One region of the Arthrobacter sp. TJ-265 genome, then DNA from elsewhere that is predicted to be linked to it. Evidence: riboswitches for the same ligand, from Rfam matches in the RefSeq annotation. Region 1 holds a riboswitch; the other holds the start of a gene.
What was found. Region 1 has a riboswitch for cyclic di-GMP ahead of AC4D2E_RS00195 (response regulator transcription factor). Riboswitches for the same ligand answer to the same signal wherever they lie in the genome.
Positions count from the first base shown of each region.

Region 2: it holds a riboswitch for cyclic di-GMP, as region 1 does, so the genes downstream of both, AC4D2E_RS14715 (glycoside hydrolase family 26 protein) here and AC4D2E_RS00195 (response regulator transcription factor) in region 1, are expected to answer to the same signal.

Region 1 covers NZ_JBZCND010000001.1:36,121-40,293, reverse strand. Annotated here, with positions in the region: gene AC4D2E_RS00210 (hypothetical protein) at 1-78, shown strand, start outside; gene AC4D2E_RS00205 (LysE/ArgO family amino acid transporter) at 110-715, opposite strand; gene AC4D2E_RS00200 (LysR family transcriptional regulator ArgP) at 785-1,681, shown strand; cyclic di-GMP riboswitch class I at 1,795-1,869, shown strand; gene AC4D2E_RS00195 (response regulator transcription factor) at 1,980-2,795, shown strand; gene AC4D2E_RS00190 (hypothetical protein) at 2,792-3,277, opposite strand; gene AC4D2E_RS00185 (DUF6221 family protein) at 3,446-3,706, opposite strand; gene AC4D2E_RS00180 (AAA family ATPase) at 3,717-4,173, opposite strand, start outside.
Region 2 covers NZ_JBZCND010000004.1:182,381-186,553, forward strand. Annotated here, with positions in the region: gene AC4D2E_RS14710 (DNA-formamidopyrimidine glycosylase family protein) at 1-357, shown strand, start outside; gene AC4D2E_RS14715 (glycoside hydrolase family 26 protein) at 394-1,641, opposite strand; cyclic di-GMP riboswitch class I at 1,659-1,733, opposite strand; gene AC4D2E_RS14720 (peroxiredoxin-like family protein) at 1,990-2,661, shown strand; gene AC4D2E_RS14725 (hypothetical protein) at 2,689-2,961, opposite strand; gene AC4D2E_RS14730 (GAF domain-containing sensor histidine kinase) at 3,026-4,173, opposite strand, start outside.

The DNA.
Region 1 (4,173 bases):
GGCGAGCGCGGCCCCGACGGCATCCTGCTCTCGGACGCGGCGACGGACTGGATCGAGGAGCGCGCCAACGAGGAATAGCCGCGGGTAGCGCCGCGACCACCGACGCGCGCTACCGCAGGACGAGGAGCACGGCCAGCAGGAGCATGACCGCGGCGATCAGTGCATCGAGGATGCGCCAGGCCCAGGGGCGGGCGAAGACGGGGGCGAGGAAGCGCGCCCCCATGCCGAGCGCCGAGAACCACAGGATGCTGCCGAGGGCGGCGCCCGCGCCGAACCACCACCGGCCCGGCGTGCCGTGCGTGTTCGCGAGTGATCCCAGCAGCAGCACGGTGTCGAGATAGACGTGCGGATTGAGCCAGGTGAGGGCGAGGCAGGTTCCGAGCGCGGCACGCCAGGACGTCGTCGCGGGCCCTCCGCCGACGTCGAGCCGCTCCCCCTGGAGCGCGCGCCGCCCCGCGAGGACGGCGTATCCCGTGAGGAAAGCCGCCCCGGCCCAGCGCACCACCTCCACGAGCACGGGGGCCTGCTCGATCGCCGCTCCCAACCCGCCGACGCCGAGCACGATGAGCACGAGGTCCGAGACGGCGCACACCACCACGACCAGCGCGACATGGGACCGCCGCAGGCCCTGGCGCAGCACGAAGGCATTCTGCGAGCCGATGGCGACGATCAGGGTCAGTCCGGCGGCGAAGCCGGTGGCGGCGGTGGAGATCACGGAACCAACCTAGGGCCGGCACTTATGCTTAGACAAACTAATGCTTCTTCACCGAGATAAGAGTTGCTTATGCGATTAGTCGATCCGGGACAGGCCGAAGCCCTTGCGGCGATCATCGAGAAGGGCAGTTTCGAGGCAGCGGCCTCCACGCTGTCCGTCTCGCCCTCAGCGATCAGCCAGCGGATCCGGGCCCTCGAGGTGGCCGTCGGGCGCCCGGTCCTCACCCGCACACGCCCCCTCCGCCCCACCGGAGCGGGAGAGGCGATCGTCCGCTTCGCGCGGCAGCTCGAACTGCTGTCGGCGGACCTCGCCACCGAGCTCGACTCCGCCCGCGACGGCCCCCGCCGGCGGATCACGATCGTGGCCAACGGCGACTCGCTGCACACCTGGGTACTGCCGGCCCTCGCCCGCGTCGCAGACACCCTGCAGCTCGAGATCCTCCGGGAGGACGAGGACTACTCCCTCGACCTGCTGCGCAGCGGTGCCGCCTCGGCGGCCATCACGTCCGTGGCCACTCCCGTGCAGGGATGTTCCTCGCAGCCGCTCGGCGTCATGCGCTACGTGCCCGTCTGTTCCGTGGACTTCCGGGACACCTGGTTCGCCGACGGGGCGACGCCGGGACGGCTCTCCCGCACCCCCGTGGTCCTCTTCGACCGGAAGGACGACCTCCAGGACCAGTACCTCCGTTCGCGCATCCGCAGTGCCTTCGACCCGCCGCGTCACTTCCTGCCCGCGGCGCAGGCCTTCGCGGACGCGATCCGCTTCGGCATGGGGTGGGGCCTCGTGTCCGAACTGGAGTTGCGGTCCGACCCCCAGGGCCTCGTCCTGCTCGACCCGGGAGGCCACGTGGACGTCCCCCTGTACTGGCAGCAGTGGCGCCACGGATCCACGTCCCTGGCTGCCGTCAGCGACGCGGTACTGCGGTCCGCGGCGCTCCTCCTCCGCCCACCTGCGCGGAGGAGCTGACGGCGAGGGAGACACCCTGCGTCGGGTGCCGTGGCGCCACGGACCGACGGCGCTCCCCGTCGTTCATGACGGCGTCGGTGGGGGTTGCTACTATCGTCGAGCGAGCAGCCGCTCGTCGACAAAGGCAAACCCGGTGCGAGCCGGGGACGCAAAGCCACGGGACCCCTGAGGTCAGCCGGGCCGCCGAAGAGAACAGGTCCACGGAGTATGCCTCGGACACGCCACGTCCCCCCAGTTCCCAGACCCGCCCGCCGGCAGACCCCGGCCGCCCCACGGAACCGCCCCGGTGCAGCACGCGATGAATAGCTCCCCACCGGGCGATCGTCGGGCCGCCGTCGTCATCGAGGACGATCTCGACATCCGGAACCTGGTCTGCGCCGTCCTGGAACAGGGCGGCTTCGTGGTCAGTGGTGCGACCACCGGGCGCGACGGTGTCGACGTGGTCCGCCAGCAGCACCCGATGCTGGTGACCCTGGACATCGGGCTCCCCGATATCGACGGTTACGAGGTCCTGCGCCGGATCCGCAACACCACCGACTGCTACGTGATCGTGCTCAGCGGCCACAGCGACGAGATGGACATCCTCACCGCACTCCAGGCCGGAGCCGACGACTACGTCCTGAAGCCGTTCCGGCCCCGCGAACTGCGGGCCCGCATCGACGCGATGCTCCGCCGCCCACGCATCGGGCAGAACACGCACTCCCCGCCGGCCCGGACCGAGGCACTCGCAGCCCCCGCGCCCACCCCGTCCGACGACGATGCCGTCCCGGCGAAGTCCGCCAACGTCCTGCGAAACGGCGGCATCACGGTGGACGGCGACGCGCGGATCGCCAGCTGTGCCGGCGTGGAACTGCCGCTCACGAAGACCGAATTCAATCTGCTGTACGAGCTGATGCGCGGCAACGGCGCCGTCCGGACCAAGGAGGAGCTGGTCCGGGTGTCCCGGGGCGGGGACTACCGGGGGTACAACTTCGTCAGCCGTACGGACGAGCGGGCCATCGAGGTGCATATCGCGAATCTCCGCCAGAAGCTGGCGCGCGTGGACGGCGGCCCGGACCTCATCACGACGGTGCGGGGCGTGGGGTTCCGCGTCGTGCCCCGAAACAAGGACTAGCTGAGAGCTGCCGCCCCGGGGTGGTCCGGGTAGCCTGCCCGCAGCACCCCGAGCGTGTCCGCTGCGCACGCACGCAGCAGGGCGCTCGCGCGCCGGGCGCCGTCGAGGTCGTGGGCGACGATCATCCGGTGGACCACCCGCGCAGCCTGGTCGAGGCGGACCGCGCCCACCATCATGGCCGACGTCGTCACGCTGAGGACGGCGTCCTCGGCGCCCGTGGCATCGCCGGCCCCGATCCTCAGCTCCAACCGCTCGAGCTTGCCCTCGAGCGTCGCGGAGAAGTCACGCGCGAACCGGAGGACGACGGCGGGGTCGGAGAAGTCGCGCGCCATGTCCCCGAGGACCGAGGGGTCCACGAGGGGCGCCGCCTTGCCCGGCGCGTCGAGGGACGGGGCGGCATCGTGTGGGAGGGGTGCCGCGCCGTCCACCGGATACCGGCCCTGATACTGGTCGGGGCCTGACGGAGTCGAAGGTAGGGGCACACTCCAAGCCTAGCGACGGCAGGTGGGCGGCGTGCACCTGCACGGAGTTCTTGCGCAAAGCTTGCGCTGGAGCAGGACGTTTGCCGGTACGACCGCTGCGCTTCACCGTCCCGTCACCCGGTGCCGGCCGGGCGGCGTCGGGCTCCGGGCGCCTGAGCCGTCCTCCGGTCAGGCCTTCCACTCCGGCCGGTAGCCCCCGTGGCCGGCCCAGGGACCGGCGAGCAGCTTCAGCACGCTCGACCCGTGGGGCTCACCGAGGTCGGCGAGCGCGAACTGCAGGAGACGCCGCTTGGCCTCGCATTCCGACAGGACCCGCGCGGGCTCGTACCAGCCCCGCGCACCCCACACTTCTTCCGGGAGGGTGCCCGTGCGGGCGGCTTTCTCGTCCTCGGTGATGCGTGCGTCGAGGAAGGCGGCGATCTCATTCATACCTGAAACCTTATCCAGCGGGAGCAGCTGCATCGTCCACCCCACGCGGAGGACGGTCCGCCGTCGCGCACCGCGCCGCGACCCGGCCGGCCCCGTCGACGATCCCCTCGAGCTCCTCGACGACCCGGGGCTGCGCGCCGTCGGCATCCACGCGCCGGAAACCCGCGAATTCGGGAAGCCCGCGGTAGGCGTCGCGGTAGGCCCGGAGGTGCTCCACGCGTTCGGTGTCGGAGCCCCGCGCGGTGATCCGGCGGAGGGCCTCCTCCGGGCTGACGTCGAGGAACACGACGACGTCCGGGGCCGGCAGCGTGCGGGCCAGCGCAGCGAGGAACCTGCCCCGCGGCAGTCCGCGGGTGGTGCGCAGCGCCTGCTGGCAGTGCAGGTGCCGGTCCAGGATGACGACGCCGTCGAACCGGTGGGCGCGCAGGTGGTTGGTGAGCACGTTGACCGCCCGGACCACGGATTCC
Region 2 (4,173 bases), on a different contig from region 1:
GTGGCGGCCGCCCTGCTCGATCAGCGGAACATCGCCGGTTTCGGAAATCTGTGGGCCAACGAGCTCTGCTTCCTGCGGGGTGTCCACCCCGACACAGCAGTGGCCGACGTGGACGTGCCGGCACTGGTGGCCCTCGGCGCCCGGTGCCTGCGGTTCTCCGCGATGCAGCCGGGTGCGCACCAGGTCACCACGGGGAACACCCGGCGGGGCGAGAAGCACTGGGTGGCCGGTCGCGCCGGCAGGCCGTGCCTCCGGTGCGGCACCGCCGTGCACGTCAGGGCGGAGGTCCCGGATGATCCTGGCCGTCGTCGGACCTGGTGGTGTCCGCGCTGCCAGCCGCCACCGTCGGGGCACTGACGCCGGGGTCCGGGCTCATCCCGTGCCGGGCGTCGGTCAGCGTCGCGCGGCGAGTGCCGTGGCGAAGGCGTCGGTCGAGGCGGGGGAGCTGTCGATGCGCCAGTCGGCCTCCTTGACGATGTGGAACCAGACGAGCGCGACGACGTCCTGCTGCGCGGAGACGTACCTGAACAGGTCGGAGATCCATCGGGGTTTGGACCCGCCGATCTCGGACGAGGCAGTCTCGGCGATCATGATCGGCGTGCCCGGGGCGATCTGCCGGAGCTGTGCGATGCCGTCCCCGAACAGCGCCTCGGGTTCCTGCCAGGAGCTCCACGCCTGCGACGTGCCCCAGTTGTAGCCGTCGAGCGCCACCACGTCGACGTAGTCTCCACCCGGGTACAGCCGATCCATGGGCGTGGACCCCCAGTAGGGGACATTGGGGTTCCAGACCCAGCTGATGTTGGTCGCGCCGGTGGAGGCGACGACGTCGTGTACGTGCCGGTACGCCGCGATGTAGTCGGCCTCGGTGTTGCCGTTGACGCCGGCGGCCCACGGGTACCAGTCCCCGTTCATCTCGTGCGCGAACCGCAGATACACGGGCTGCCCCCAACGCCCCAAAGCCGTGCCCCACTCGCGGAGGTAGGCGTCGAACTCGCCGGCCGCGATGCGGTCGAGGGAGTAGGCGGACTGGTCGGCGCCGCCACCCCAGGTCCACGGCTCCCAGGTCAGCAGCGTCTCGGCGCCGCGGGCGCGCACCGCGTCCAGCTCGGCGATGGGCGCGGGCTGGTTGAAGTCCTTGTAGGACAGCACGAGGGAAGGGGCCTCGCCCGCGAGTGTCGCGACCTCGTCGAGCTCGCCGCCGGCCGCGGGCCCGCCATTGGTGCCGACGCCGAAGCGGATGCCCTTCGGGGCGCCCGGGGCGGGCGCAGGCTCGAGAAGCGTGTATCGGACGCTCGCCGTGCTGGTACCGACCGTCGCCGTGATGTCCACCGGGCCGGTCCCCGTCGGCACGATCGAGACGGTGAAGGCGCCCGTCGGCGACGTGGTCAGAGCCGCACCCACGGCCCCTGCCACGACGGTTCCCCTGCTCTTCCTCGGGAAGCCCGCGCCAGTCACCGTGACGGCGGCGCCGGGCACTCCGGAGGTGGTGCTGACCGTGACCCTGGGCGTGCCCGTGGCCGCGGCCTGAGCGGACACCGGCGGCCCCCCGAGCATGAGGACGGACAGCACCGCGGCGACCACGACGAGGCGCGCGGCGGTCGTCAGGACTGCAGCTGCTGCGAGACGGGGAACGGGAAGCATGATCGGCACCTCACGGGTTCGGTGGCCCGGCTGACCGCGAGGGTCCCGTGGCTTTGCGTCCCCGGCTCGCGCCGGGTTTGCCCTTGTCGCCGAGCGGCTGCCCGGGCGTCGTGGGTCCCCGCGATGCAGCGGGACCCGCACCCCATTGTCCCGTCGCATCTGCCCCGCAGCCGCCGGAATCCGCTGAGCGGTGGCCAAGGATTCCGTCAGGTCTTCCGCAGCGCGCATCCCCGGTGGGCCCCGGCCGCCGCCCGAATATGGCCGTCGTCTTGGGAAATCGTGTGGCCTGGCCCACAATTGGTAGTGCGACGGGCTCGAGGCTCCCGTCGTGGTGTGCGGAGGGAGAAGATGAAGCAACGACAGAAATTCACCGACACGATCGCGACGCAGGTGGACGCGTTCAGGCCGACCTTCGAGGCGCAGGTGGGCCCGGCGCTCGCGGAGGTCTTCATGATGGAGCAGGAGGAACTCCGCCGCGCAGGGCTGCCCCAGGGGATCGCCCGCGTGGGCGACAAGCTTCCCGAGGCGATCCTGTACGACGACGGAGGGCATCCGGTGCCCCTGCGCGAGGTCCTCGGGGCCGCAGCCGCGATCATCGTGTTCTACCGGGGCGAGTGGTGCCCCTACTGCAGCATCACCCTGCAGACCTACCAGCGGGAACTGAGCCCCCTCGCCGAGACCTTCGGGACGCGGCTCATCGCCGTCAGCCCCCAGCACCCGGAGATCACGCGGAAGATGGCACACGAGAGGGGGCTGTACGTATCGCTCTACTCGGACGCAGGGAACACCCTCGCCTCGCAGCTCGGGATCGTCACGTCACCCAGCCCCGAGTCGACGCTGGCGCGCATAGCCCTCGGGATCGACGTCGCCGGATCCAACCTGGACCGGTCGCTGACGATCCCGTTCCCCACGGTGATCGTCGCCGACGCGACGGGCACCATCCGGTTCATCGATGTTCACGTGGACTACACGAACCGCACGGAGACCAGCGACATCATCGATGCCCTCGTGGCGCTCTGACGGTAGTCGCGCCCACCGGAGGCGGGCTCAGGCTTCCTTCGCCTCGTTGTCGGCGTCCTCGTTGTCGGCGGATACGAAGGTGTCGCGTGCCAGCTGACGGCGATCAAGCTCTTCCCGGAGTTCGTGGTGCTGCCCTTCGGTCTCCGCGTCCACGCCCCCGTCACGGATGTACTGCACATCCCTCGAGCGGTGGTTCCTGCTGTTCAGGATGTCAAGGTCATCCCGATCGATCGATGTCAGATCCTCCGGGAAGAGCTTCGCCGGGTCCAACCTGCTGTTATCACTCACGAAGTGCCTCATTCACATGCAACAAACCCAAGAGCCCCGCTTCTAGAGGCGAGACCGACCTTACCGCAATCGCCTCCTACCTCCCGGATTCCTGGTCCCCGCCGCCCTCGGTGCCCAGGGGCACGATGAGCAGGATGTGCGTTCCATGGCCGAGGGGGCTCGAGATCGAGAGGGTGCCCTCGCAGAGTCCGGTCCGGCGCCGCATCTCCGTCAGTCCGGGACACGAGGGCGGTTCTGCGAACCCGGAGCCGTCATCGATGATCTCCATCTCGAGGCGATCCGGAAGGGCCTGCAGCGTGATCGTGACGGAGTGTGCTGCGGCGTGCCGGAGGGCGTTGGACAGGCCTTCCGTGAGGACCCCGTGAACATGTTCGGCCAGTTCGGGGTCGACAGCGGCGTCGAGGGGGCCTGAGAGGTGCAGGACGGGTTGGAGGGCGCGGCTCCTGGCCGCTGCCGCCACGAGGGCGAAGACGCCGGCGCTGAAGGTCGAGGTGGCCCGCGGAACGGATCGCAGTGAGTAGATGGTGTCGCGCAGTTCCCTGATCGTGGCATCCAGCTCGGCGGTCACGACGCTGATGCGTTCGAGCGCCCTGCGATCCGTGAGTTGTTTGCTGAGGACCTGCATGCTCAGGCCTGTCGCGAACAGTCGGTGGATGACCAGGTCGTGGAGGTCGCGTGCGATCCTGTCCCGGTCGCCGAACACCGCTTCCTGTTCCCGTTCCCGCTGGGCCCGCAGCAGTTCCAGGGCCAACGACACATGGGACGCGAACGTCCGGACCATCTCGTGGTCGACGTCGGTGAACGGGACCTCCGCCCGGCGGACGAAGAGGATGTAGTGCCGCTCTCCCGACCCGGCGAGTCGTACGCACACCGCCGTCGTCGGGGCAGGGAGGGAGGACCCGTGCAGCAGGCGGGCGGTATCCGCCGGTGTCAGCAGCAACGGGGGCGACATCGCGGTCAGATCGTCCAGCAGCGCCGGATAGTCCCAGGATTCCCCGCTGAAGGAGCCTGCGTCCCGGCCTTCCGCCGCTACGCAGAGGAGCGCTCGTCGATCACCGTGCTCGCGGAGAACGAGTGTGAGGTCGCTGTGCGATGCCCGCAGGGCGTGGTGCGCGACCGATTCGGGATGGCTCCGGACCGGGTCGGTCTGTTCGAGGATCTCGCGGACCGCACCGAGCCCGCCCTCGAGCCATCGTGTCCTGCGCGTCGAGTCGTCGAACAGGC